Regions from separate parts of the Ammoniphilus sp. CFH 90114 genome, predicted to be linked through region 1. Evidence: riboswitches for the same ligand, from Rfam matches in the RefSeq annotation. Region 1 holds a riboswitch; each other region holds the start of a gene.
The links. A riboswitch is a leader RNA that binds a small molecule or an ion and turns the genes downstream of it on or off. The one in region 1 is predicted to bind S-adenosylmethionine.
Positions count from the first base shown of each region.

Region 2: linked by a shared signal. The riboswitch ahead of EIZ39_RS07740 (bifunctional homocysteine S-methyltransferase/methylenetetrahydrofolate reductase) and the one ahead of EIZ39_RS16310 (homoserine dehydrogenase) in region 1 are both predicted to bind S-adenosylmethionine.
Region 3: linked by a shared signal. The riboswitch ahead of metK (methionine adenosyltransferase) and the one ahead of EIZ39_RS16310 (homoserine dehydrogenase) in region 1 are both predicted to bind S-adenosylmethionine.

Region 1 covers NZ_SDLI01000007.1:36,891-41,131, reverse strand. Annotated here, with positions in the region: gene EIZ39_RS16315 (aminotransferase A) at 140-1,300, opposite strand; partial or broken gene EIZ39_RS16310 (homoserine dehydrogenase) at 1,328-2,587, opposite strand; SAM riboswitch class I at 2,655-2,768, opposite strand; gene metH (methionine synthase) at 2,780-4,241, opposite strand, start outside.
Region 2 covers NZ_SDLI01000003.1:7,369-11,609, forward strand. Annotated here, with positions in the region: gene EIZ39_RS07735 (GNAT family N-acetyltransferase) at 1-106, opposite strand, end outside; gene EIZ39_RS07740 (bifunctional homocysteine S-methyltransferase/methylenetetrahydrofolate reductase) at 179-2,014, opposite strand; SAM riboswitch class I at 2,126-2,246, opposite strand; gene spoIIR (stage II sporulation protein R) at 2,329-2,928, opposite strand; gene EIZ39_RS07750 (putative bifunctional diguanylate cyclase/phosphodiesterase) at 3,102-4,241, shown strand, end outside.
Region 3 covers NZ_SDLI01000010.1:48,856-53,096, forward strand. Annotated here, with positions in the region: gene EIZ39_RS19940 (polysaccharide deacetylase family protein) at 1-182, opposite strand, end outside; gene metK (methionine adenosyltransferase) at 463-1,671, opposite strand; SAM riboswitch class I at 1,817-1,965, opposite strand; gene EIZ39_RS19950 (S8 family serine peptidase) at 2,054-4,228, opposite strand.

The sequences.
Region 1 (4,241 bases):
TATTGAGCTGATCTAGCCCATTTTCCTACCATTTTTGAGGAATAAGCGGAATTCGTTCCGCTATTCCGGGTCAAAAACCTCTTCTGATTAAAATAGGCGGAAATGCTCCGGTTAATTTTCCATCCCGCCACTCTCTCGACTACTGACTCAACCTAGAAATAAACCTTTCCAACCGATCCAATCCCTCTTTTAACACTTCCAACGAATACGCATAGGACAGCCTCACGTACCCTTCTCCGTACTCTGAAAAAGCCGATCCTGGCACGACGGCAACTCTGTCTTTTTCTAGCAACTGTGTTGCAAACTCAAATGAATCCAAACCAAACTTCTTCACCGAGGGAAAAATGTAAAAGGCTCCTTCCGGCTTGACGACGTCAAGGCCCATCGCGACTAATCGATCATGGACATACTCACGGCGCTCCTTGTAAGCCTCCTTCATTTCGTCAGCATCATGGATTCCGTTCGTTAGAGCCTCAAGTGCTGCATACTGACTAATCGTAGAGGCACAAGTCACATTGTACTGATGGACCTTTATCATTTGTTCGGTTATGTATGCTGGTGCAAATGTAAATCCAATCCGCCAACCCGTCATCGAATGCGACTTGGACAAACCGTTAATCACAATCGTTTTATCCCTTAGCTCTGGAATGGCTGCGATCGAGCGATGTTGATCCGTGTAGACCAATTCGCTATAGATCTCGTCAGATAAGACAAAGATCTCTTTATCCCGAAGCAGGTTAGCAATATCTTGAATCGTTTCTTCATCAAGCATGACCCCGGTCGGATTAGACGGATAGGGCAGGATCACACAACGGGTCTTATCCGTTATACATCTTTCAATCATCTCTGCGCTGACTTTAAAATCGCTTTCTCGTGTATCCACGTAGACAGGCACAGCACCACACAGCTTAATGATCGGCTCATACCCAGGGTAAACGGGTCCCGGTAGAATGACCTCTGAGCCTTCTTCAAGGATGGTTCGAAAAGCGATATCAATGGCTTCACTAGCTCCATTGGTCGTGATCACTTCAGTTTCTGGATCGTAAGTTAGACCATATTGATGCTGTAAAAAGTGACTCGCAGCCCTTCTTAGCTCAATAAGTCCAGCGTTATGGGTATACGTCGTTTTATTTCCATCAATCGCCTGTTTTCCTGCCTCCTTAATATGTTCAGGCGTGGAAAAATCCGGTTGCCCGATCGTGAGCGAGATCGCATCTGGAAACTGAGCAACGCGATTGGAGAATTTTCGAATGCCAGAAATTTGAATATCCTGTACCCTTTTATTCAGTAGGTGTTTCATGTTAATTCATCCTTTTCTACCAATGGATTAAATGACAAGCGTAGAGTATGAATCTACTGATTCGTTCGTATTTACCGTTTCTAAAACAGGGTATATGTGAATACCAGTCGCTGGATCTATCTGTAAATTACCCTCAAGTATAAAGCCTATTCTCGTTGCTTCATCTCCAACTTGAGCTAGAATCCGAATTCCCTCTTGTTGCATCAACAGTTGAATATGTTCCGAAATCGGGGCTTTCTTTGCCTCTAATACCACCAACTGGCATTGCTTATTGGCCCGAGCGCCTTCCAAGCTTATTCCCGTACTCCATGGTGACTGTGCCTGAAAGGGTTGGGACAGAAGATACGCGAGATCTTCTACCACCGCACTGGCCGTTGGCAGTTCACCTGCTCCTTTACCCGTAAATAATAAATCCCCTACAATATTACCCGTAATCTGCACTGCATTGAAAGCATCTTGAATCTGGGCCAAAGAATGGCCCAAAGGCAATAAAGTCGGCCTAACGGATAAAGTTACGGCATCCTGATCTTTTTGGGCTTGGGCAATTAACTTAAAGCGATACCCCAATTGCTTAGCGATCTGCATCTCCTCTACCGTAATCCGGCTAATCCCTTCCCGAACGGCAGCCTCAATAGGCGGAGCTTCTCCAAAAATAAGTTGTGAGAGGATAGAAACCTTGTAAAGAGCATCATAGCCTTCCACATCAGAGGTTGGGTCTGCCTCCGCAAACCCTAGTTCCTGTGCCTCTCTTAATACATCTTCATAACTCCTCCCATGCTGCTCCATCTAAGTCAAGATATAATTCGTGGTACCATTAAGAATCCCCTGTAGCTGGGTTACATCGTTCGTGCGCAAAAAATGCCGCAGCGTACTGATAATCGGAATCCCTCCAGCCACACTTGCCTCGTAAAAGAAATGAACTTGGTGCTCATTTGCTAATTGGATAAGCTCGGCTCCCTTTTTCGCTAAGAGCTCCTTATTAGCCGTAACGACATGACAGCCCTTCTCAAATGATTGTTTAATGTAAGAGAATGCAGGATCAAGCCCGCCCATCACTTCAACAACCACATCCACATCTGAACTCAGGACATCTTCAAACTCTGACGTCAATAGATTAGGATCCACCTGAACTTGTCTTTCCTTCGCTTTATTTTTTACTAGAATCTTCACAATTTCAACCTTTTTCCCCAATCGTTCAGATAATCTTTTCTCCTGATTCCGAATGGTCTTTACCACTCCTGTTCCAACCGTACCTAGTCCAAGCAAGCCAACTCGAATCACACTCATCCTGTTAGATCCCTCCTCGAAAAAAATAGACCTCTTCCTGAGTCAGAAGAGGTCGTTTTCTATCCTCCTCTTATCTATCAGGCATAACTTTCATCCTGTTGGAGTTAGCACCATTCCAGCTGTTCTAGCTGACGGTTGCCGGGTTTCATCGGGCCAGTCCCTCCACCTCTCTTGATAAGAGCAAATTTTTGTCTAGTCTGCATTGAAGTATTTCGCTTGCGGATGAGCAAATACCATAGCTGAAACCGAGGCCTCCGGCTCCATCATGAAGCCTTCGGTTAGTTCTATGCCGATTTGAGCCGGCGAAATTAATTTAAATAATTTTTCCTGATCTTCTAGATTTGGACAAGCGGGATAACCGAAGGATACCCGAATACCTTGATATCGTGCACCGAAGCGCTCCATCATCGTCATGTCGGCCGGATCCGGGAAGCCCCAGCTATCCCTCATGACATGGTGCAATCGCTCCGCAAACGCCTCAGCAAGTTCCAATGCCAACGCCTGAACCGCATGAGAACGGACATATTCTCCTTTATCTTTCCACCCACCAGCTAGATCTCGGATACCCTGACCAGCTGTTACCACGAAGAAACCTACACTATCCATCACACCGCTCTCAATGGGGCGGAGGAAGTCCGCTAAGCAGAGATATGGCGCTTCCTTCTGGCGTGGGAAAGTAAATCTCTCGAGCACTTTAGAATGATCCTTGGGATCATAGATGATGACATCATTGCCAGAAGCTTGGGCCGGGAAAAATTGATAGACCCCGTTCGCTTGGATTAAACCTTCTCCCTTTGCTTCCTTAAGCAATTGATCCATGACTTCCTTTAACTCGAGCGTCTTCACATCGCCTTCTTCGATCAGTCTTTCCACGTTGCCGCGCAGTCCCATGTGCTTACCTAAGAGCATTCTCCAGTTCAAGTAAGGCTGAAGGTAAGATAGCGGATAATTACGCAATACATGCGGTTCAAAGTCCGGCGCCTGGAAAATAGGGGCATTGCGATCGATATCCGAGCTCTTAGGTTGGTGATCCTCTTCCACTACAGTGACCGCCGCTTCCTGTTGCTGAAGCTTGGCTAGTTTATTCTCTTTTAGCTCAGCGATTAATCGCTCTCTTAAATGTTCATCCATCAATTGGTTAGCCAAATCCAGACCGTTCATGGCATCCTTCGCATAGAGAACAAGTCCCTCATATTCGGGAGCGATTCTATTTTCCGTAAATTTACGAGTTAAGGCCGCTCCTCCAACTAGAATAGGAACATCGATCCCAGCCGTTTTTAAGTCTTGTGCCGTCGTTACCATCTGTTGTGCGGATTTCACTAACAAACCAGAGAGTCCGATAGCATCAGGCTTCTCTTCCCGATAGGCACGGATGAGTTCCTCAGGTGGAACCTTGATCCCTAGATTGACGATTTTGTAACCATTATTCGACAGAATGATCTCAACCAGATTCTTTCCAATATCATGCACGTCGCCTTTTACAGTCGCAAGAAGGATTTTCCCTTTTACAGAAGAAGAGGTTTTTTCCATATAAGGTTCTAGGTAGGCAACGGAAGTTTTCATGACCTCAGCACTTTGCAGTACTTCGGCTACAATCAGCTCATTATTGTTAAACAAGCGGCCGACTTCACTCATTCCCGCCATCAAGGGACCA
Region 2 (4,241 bases), on a different contig from region 1:
GATCTAGATGATCCTCAATTCCTTCTACATTTAGTTTACCCTTTTTCAACAGTTCTACCATTTGCTCTACATCATTCTTTCTAGCTACCCGCATGACAAGACTCATAAACAAAAGCACCCCTCTTCTCTATCATTTCTATCATAGATATGAAGAAGTTTGATAGAGTATGCTAAAGAATCAGCTATTTTTCACATACTTCGTAAGTTCAGCAGTCATTTCATAGCGCATGAAAGGAGTGATGAGATAGATTCCGTTAAAATATTGACGAGCCGTATCAATGAGCTCTAGGGCAATTTCAACCCCCTGTTTTTTTGCATCTTCCCCTTCATATCGGGCCATCCGTGCACGTACATCATCCGATAGCCTTATTCCAGGCACTTCGTTATGGAGAAATTCAGCATTGCGATGACTCGTCAGCGGCATAATCCCTATAAAAATAGGAACCTTCACATGGCGGGTCGCTTCCGCCACCTGAAAGATCTGTTCATGATCATACAGGGGCTGGCTCATCACATAGTCGGCTCCCGCATCGACCTTCTTCTCCAAGCGTTCTACCGCTTTATGCAAGTGTCGTGTGTTTGGGTTAAAAGCCGCTGCAACGGTAAAGGCCGCTCTCTTCTTTAATGTCCGTCCCGAGAAACCTACTCCTTCATTTAATTGCTTCGTCATGCGAATAAGCTCAAAGGAAGTCATATCATAAACCGAAGAAGCACCAGGAAGATCGCCGTAGCGGGTAGGATCTCCTGTGATTGCCAAGACGTGATCAATTCCTAGCGCATATAAACCCATAAGGTGAGATTGCTGTCCAATCGAATTCCGGTCACGGCATGTAATATGAACCAACGGGCGAATGCCCACTTTCTCCTTAACTAATGCTCCTAAGGCCATATTACTCATTCTTGTCATGGCTAAGGAATTGTCCGCCATTGTAATGGCATCCGCTCCCGCTTCCTTCAAGGATGCGGCCCCTTCCAAGAAAGGTTGAAAATCAAGATCTCGGGGCGGGTCAAGCTCAACGATAACGGTAGGCTGTTCCTTCACAAGCTCAGGAATGGTTTTTTCTTGAAAAACTTCAGAAGAAATGATGACCTTCGGCTCGTTGGTAATCTCTTTTACTGCTGATTCTTTCTTATAAATCGGGGTTCTGCCCTTCAGCCGTGATGCCACGGCCTTAATATGTTCTGGTGTCGTTCCGCAGCATCCCCCTATGATTCTGGCTCCTAACTGATGCAGTTTCTCAGCAGAGTCAGCAAAATATTCAGCTGAAGAAGGATACAAGAACTGTCCATCCACATATTCAGGCAGCCCTGCATTCGGATACACAGACAGCTGTAATCCCTCTTTTACAGGTAAAGACTCTAGAGAACGAATAATATTGGCTGGACCGTTATAGCAATTCAAGCCCACAATATCAGCACCGGCATCCACTAGACGGCCAAAAGCGGATTCCAATGAATAGCCATCCTGTGTTCTTTGGATATCTTGAATCGTAAGCTGACAGATGATAGGCAGCGAGCTAAAGCGTCGAGCTACAGATAGAGCGATGATCGCTTCATCGACGAAACAGAACGTCTCAAGTAATAGACCATCTACTCCTGCTTCCACTAAACTCTTAATTTGCTCAGCATAAACCTCCTTAAGTTCTTCTGACGGGATATTTCTTCTTCTCCCACCTAGGATCCCTCCTACGGAACCGACTACAAAAGCCAAGTCTCCTGCAGCCTCTCTAGCCAGCCCAACTCCAGCCCGATTTAATTCCTCCACCTGGTCCTCTAAGCCATATTTAGATAGCTTTTCTCGATTCGCTCCATAGGTATTCGTTTCAATCAACTCTGATCCGGCCAGCACATATTGCAAATGAATATCTCGGACCACATCAGGACGAGTCACATTCAGCTCTTCCCCACAAGTACCTACTGGTATGCCGTATCGATGCAACAGCGTCCCCATCGCTCCGTCCGCAATTAATACTCGATTCTGCAGCAACTCCCGCAACCCTGACTTTTCTCTCATGCTCTCACTCCCCTGCCTTTCACCCAAGTCTTATCTCAACATAAAAAAACCTTCTGCAGCTTATAAGCCAGAAGGTTCTCCGAATCAGTCAACTTAAACTTCTTGAGCCCCTTCTTATCTCCCAGGAAACGAATGTACCTGCAGGAATTAGCACCCTGTCTTAAGGCGTCGTACACCTTAACGGGTTGCCGGGTTTCATCGGGCCAGTCCCTCCACCTGCTCCAAATAAGAAAAGTGTTAGATTTGTTGCATACTTAAGAATTTATATTAACGTAATCATACGTGATGCCGTTCTGATTTGTCAACGGATTTACTTAGGAAAAGAGACTCTTATACAGCTTTTGAAATACCTCTAATACAAAGAACTTCACTTGAATCTTCGGTCCTTCGCCATCCTCGCCATTCTCTTCTTCCTTCTTCACCGCATCCCCTGTGTCTATGTCTACAAAGCATAGTGGAGGGAATAAGACGCACCACCAATTTTGACCCATACCTTGTCCAACTGTCACGCGAAGAGCCTCATATTCTCCGGCAGGATAAACGTACTGTCCATACATTTTGGTTGGGAAAGGCACCTTTCCTAACTCTACTTGACTATTATAAGAGAAGCCGTTGTTGGTAATCGTTTTCTCTACAATTTCTTGAAGTTGTGGCAGCTCTTCTTCCATTTTTTCACGAGCTTCTTCCACCGTGTCTAGGCTATCTACTTTACTCGTAAGATAAAGATTGATTTCATCACGTATTTCTTGCTTTAACCACTGATCCTGAGGTGAGTCGCTATTGGCGATCACTCGCAATCGGATCGACTCTTGTGGAATAGGTTCTTCTTTTACTAGAGTTGCTATAGAACGCTGTTCTTCCCAGCTCATAGTCAATATGATAAATGCAAATAAAATTAAGCTTGTCTTTTTCATTTTTCTGTTTCCCCTCTCTTTTCTTTCTCCTTAGCCATCAGTCTAGCCAGAAAAGAAAGGGTTTAAACATTATTAATTATTTTCTGAATAAATTTGTTTATCTGTGCTCTGTAAAGTATGATATCATATCGATAGGCTAACTTATGAATCACACAAAGGAAAGAGGCCTTACTATGAACCTTATGTTCCCTGGTCGCCCTCACTTGAGTTGGGCCATCCCCATCCTTTATTTCCTCCCTATCATCAATCATATTTCGCTCAGTCCAACCTACAAAATTTTTTGGCTGTTGCATCTTATCCCGGCCATGTTCCTCACTTTTTATTATGGGTTACGTGGCGGACTCATCGGTGCAAGCCTCTCCCTCGTCCTCTGTTCCCTAACGGAGTTTCTTTATTACAACTTGGGTGTAGCCTATACATACGAAAACATTTATTCTCTAATTGTCTATAACTCCGTTAACTTTATGATTTCTATTGGAATGGGCTTTCTAACCGATCGACTAAAAAAACAACAACAAGAAATTAAGAATATCAATCAGGTATTACTAGAGAGTAACCAAAGACTAAAACAGAATGAAGAAAAAATCCGCCATTTAGCTTACTACGACTCTTTAACAGGGCTGCCTAACCGACATTATTTTCAAGAACAATTAAAAGAGAAATTAGATGCTATTGACGAACAGGTAGATCAACAGATTGCTGTCATGATAGTCGACTTAGACCGTTTCAAAGTCATTAACGACACTCTAGGTCACGAATTCGGAGACCTGCTTCTTCGGCAAGTTGCTCACCGATTAACCAGCAGTCTTGGGAACGATGAGATTATATGTCGTCAGGGCGGCGATGAGTTCTTTATCCTTTTGGGAGATACTTCTGCTGAAGAAACAAAATTGAGAGCGGAACATATACTGTGGAGCATTTCCTTTCCTTATATGATTAATGATCACGAACTTTACGTCACACCTAGTATCGGAATTAGCTTTTACCCCCAAGACGGTACAAGCTCTGATGAGTTGCTTAAGCATGCTGATTCTGCCCTGTATAGAGCCAAAGAATTAGGAAAAAACCGTTATCACTTCTTTACGGAAGACATGGATGGACAGAACAGTAAAAGATTACAGTTGGAGAGCGGATTAAGAAGAGCCTTAGATAAAAAAGAATTCAAAGTATATTATCAACCGAAGGTAGATATTCGCACGGGTGAATGGATCGCTACAGAGGCCCTATTGCGTTGGAATCATACGAAATTAGGTGCGATTCCCCCCGATCAATTTATTCCACTTGCTGAAGAGACTGGGTTAATCGTACCCATA
Region 3 (4,241 bases), on a different contig from region 1:
ACCTGTTCTCTATACCATACGCGATAGGGGTGTTCTTCTGTAATGGGATCCGAGGCTTTTGCATCTGATGAACTTAGTTCATCCACCGCTGGTTCCGGTTGTACTTGTGCGTCTATAGACTCATTCTCCTGTTGGCTGCAACCCATCACAATAGCCAATAAGAGGATTATTATTAGTCTCATTCTTACCCTCATCTCCTCATTTCTACACAATTCGACAAATAGTGCAAAATTCCTACCGGAAAGTAATGGGATTTTAAAATATCTATCTATTTGGACGTATATCATTGCATTTTGGTTTCAAGCAAAACCCTTTAGTTTCTGATAAGGGTCAGTCCCTCACTAGGCTAAAGTCTTTATTCCTATTATCGGAAGGATTCTAAACCTAATCAAGCAAATACGAAAAAAAAGCCCCAATTCAGCCTAGTCTCTAGACCAAATCAGGACTTTTTTCATAACCCTACTATGCTTGAGCAAAAGTTGCCGCGTCTTGCTTCAAAAGTTCAGCCTTATCTGTACGCTCCCATGGTAAATCCAGGTCAGTACGTCCAAAGTGACCGTAAGCAGCTGTTCCTTTATAGATTGGACGACGAAGATCCAATTCCTTAATGATGCCCGCTGGGCGAAGATCAAAGTGCTTGCGGATCAAATTTACGATCTGCTCTTCTTCGATCTTTCCTGTTCCATACGTATCTACGTTAATGGAAACCGGTTGAGCTACCCCAATCGCATAAGCCACTTGAACTTCACACTTGTCAGCCAAACCAGCTGCTACGATGTTCTTCGCTACATAGCGAGCAGCATAAGCAGCAGAACGGTCAACCTTTGTAGGATCCTTACCGGAGAAAGCACCGCCGCCATGACGAGCATATCCACCGTACGTATCAACAATGATCTTACGTCCTGTTAATCCTGCATCCCCTTGAGGACCTCCGATAACGAAACGGCCTGTTGGGTTAATGAAGTACTTCGTTTGAGCATCAAGATATTCAGCCGGTACGATCGGCTTAATGACATGTTCTTGAACGTCTTTCTTAATTTGCTCTAGAGTCGCTTCAGGGTCATGCTGAGTAGAAATAACGATCGTATCAATACGAACCGGCTTATCTCCATCATATTCAACCGTCACCTGAGTCTTCGCATCTGGACGAAGGTAGGTAAGGGTTCCGTTCTTGCGAACCTCTGCTACACGGCGAGCCAATTTATGAGCCATAGAGATCGGAAGCGGCATCAGCTCAGGAGTCTCGTTGGTCGCGAAACCAAACATCAATCCTTGGTCCCCTGCTCCGATCGCATCGATTTGCTCGTCTGTCACTTGACCTTCACGAGCTTCTAACGCTTGGTCAACCCCCATCGCAATGTCAGGAGACTGTTCGTCAATGGAAGTAAGTACAGCACAAGTATCCGCATCGAATCCGAATTTCGCACGGGTATACCCGATTTCACGAACGGTTTCACGGACAATCTTTGGAATATCCACATAAGAAGAAGTAGTAATTTCTCCAGCGACAAGAACAAGTCCTGTTGTTACTGAAGTTTCGCAAGCTACACGAGCATTAGGATCTTGCTCAAGGATAGCATCCAAGATGGAATCGGAGATCTGATCGCAGATCTTATCCGGGTGTCCTTCGGTTACAGATTCAGATGTGAAGAGATGACGACCTTTTTTCAACGCCATGTTTCACGTACCTCCTTCAATAATCACAAACGTATAAGATACGGCACTCATTGTCTTACATTTTCCGAACAACTCAAGAGGTGGTGAAAAAATAAAGACCTTCTCCCATGAGGAAAAGGCCAGCATTCCGCTCCTTTACCTCTTATCTTCCAGGACACAATAGCATCCTGCTGGTTAGCACCTTGCACGGTTGATCTTATTCTTTCCCATAAAGGAAAAAATATGAATCATTACCGCGGGTTGCCGGGCATCATCGGGCCAGTCCCTCGCGCCTTCTCGGAATAAGAGTAATCCGTTCTGCATAAGAATAGCTAAAGTTTGGTAGATTGTCAATGGGTTAACACATAATACGACAAAGTATAAAAACTCAAACTCTTTATTGCGCTGGGTACCACATATTTCTGACCAACACAGCGAATTCCGCACGTGTCGTCTGTCTTTCAGGCTGAAAGCTACCATCCTGAAATCCTTGAATATGCTGGAGTTCTGCCATCTTCATGATATAAGGGTAAGCCCAGTGACCTCTTAGTACATCCGTAAACTCTTGCTTACTTTTGATCTGCTCAGGTTGCTCTGTTCCGTATCTGGCTTGGTATAAGAGTACGGCCAACTCCGCACGGGTCAAGGGCTGGTCCGGAAAGATTCGTTCACTCGCTACGCCTTTGAAAATTCCCCTCTCTCCAAGCGAAGCAATAGCCGAATAGACCCAATGGTCTTTTTTCAGATCCTGGTAAGTGCTTGTTGCTCTTGAAGTGGGCAGCTGAAGGACATTTTGCAGCACAGCAGCGGCTCCCGCTCTCGTAATGTTATGATTAGGCCGAAAGGTATAATCTGGGTAACCCTGGATCATTTTTCGAGACACTAAATCTTCTATAGACGTCCTAGCCCAATGGTCCTGAATATCACGGAAAGCACTTGTATCCGACGTCTCATACCGAATCTGCAGCTCATACTGCCCATTAACGGCATTTCCATAATACTCTTGTAAAGCAAAATAAAATTTACCCGGATCAACCGTCTTCGACCATCTCTCAGACTGTCCATTTGAAACAGAACCATGATCGACCTTTTCTATCGTTTTCCCAACTTGCTCAATGGTGAGCACCGAATCCATCCGAATGGTATCGGTCTTCACTTCCACCTCGAGCTTCCCAGGCCAAAGATAATCCGCAACGAACCAATCCACATCCGCTCTTTTATGAAAAGTCCCTCTAATAAGTTGTTGTTGACTTATGGGTACTTTTGAAGCTTTCGCTTTCGTATCATTATCTTCGTAGGGATCAGCTCCGACGGAAAAAGAGGTATCGATATGATAAGGAAAAGAAGGGGTCTCGCCGGTATCCATTACTCTGAAATGATAGGTCCCACCTTTTAAAGTTCCCTCCCAGCGATTTAACCCTGACGATACTTTTTTCTTCTCCCCATTATAGATTTCGATTTGCAGCACATTCTCTTTTCCTGTCAATGACCGGGTCTGGAGTTGGAACTTTCCCTGATAGGGAAGCTCAATTTGATACCAGTCTACTGGATCCGTTTTTCCGATTAGCGCCTGAGTCTGGCCGACGAAGGGGAGGGACGCCACTTGTTCTATCGTTTGATTCGGTTCATATAAATCAATAGGATCACTATCCACCAGAGATAGGGCCTTCTGTACATTCACGAGTCCATATCCAGTGTTAGGATTCCAGCCTTTAGTGTCAACCCCCTCAGTCGAAGCTCGAATGATCATGCGAACCTCTAGTGGGGTTAGAGAGGGGGCCTTCTTTAACAGTAAGGCAGCCATTCCTGCTACCTGTGGAGCAGCCATAGAAGTCCCTGAAACATAGGCGTACTTCCCATCTTTAGCCGTAGAGTAAATATGATGGCCTGGAGCTACCACGTCTACTTCCGGACCACGATTGGCATAGGAAAGAGGAATGTTGTAAGCATCTACCGCACTCACACTTAACACGGTCGGAAAAGCGGCAGGGTAGCTCACGGTACTCGAATCGTTCCCCGTTGCCGCAATCAGGAGAACTCCCTTGTCCTCTGCATACTGGATCGCTTTCTCCATCTCTGTAGAGTAGATGGGATCACCCAAGGATAGCAAGATGATCTTGGCCCCCTTATCCACAGCCAAGCGTATTCCCTTAGCCACACGACCCGCGTCTCCTCCACCTTTATTGTCTAGGATCTTAATCGGCATCATTTTCGCATTCCACAGTACTCCTGTAACCCCAATGCCATTATCGCCCACAGCGCCTAGGATCCCGGCGGTAGCTGTTCCATGTCCGTGATCGTCATGAGGCGGCTTGTCAGGTTGAACCAGATTGTAGCCTTGAACCAGGTTAGCTTTAAGGTCTGGATGATCCACATCCACCCCTGTATCAAGAATAGCAATCGTAATATCAGTATTTTCTCGAATCTCCTGCCAAGCAGCCGTCGTATTAATCTGTTGATGGTAGTGTTGACTATTAACATAGGGATCAGATGGAAGAGTAGATGGATTGGCATGGACAGTAGATATTGTAACGATGCTACAGATGGCAAGAAGCCAGGATGTTCGAAGCATGGGAACCACCTTT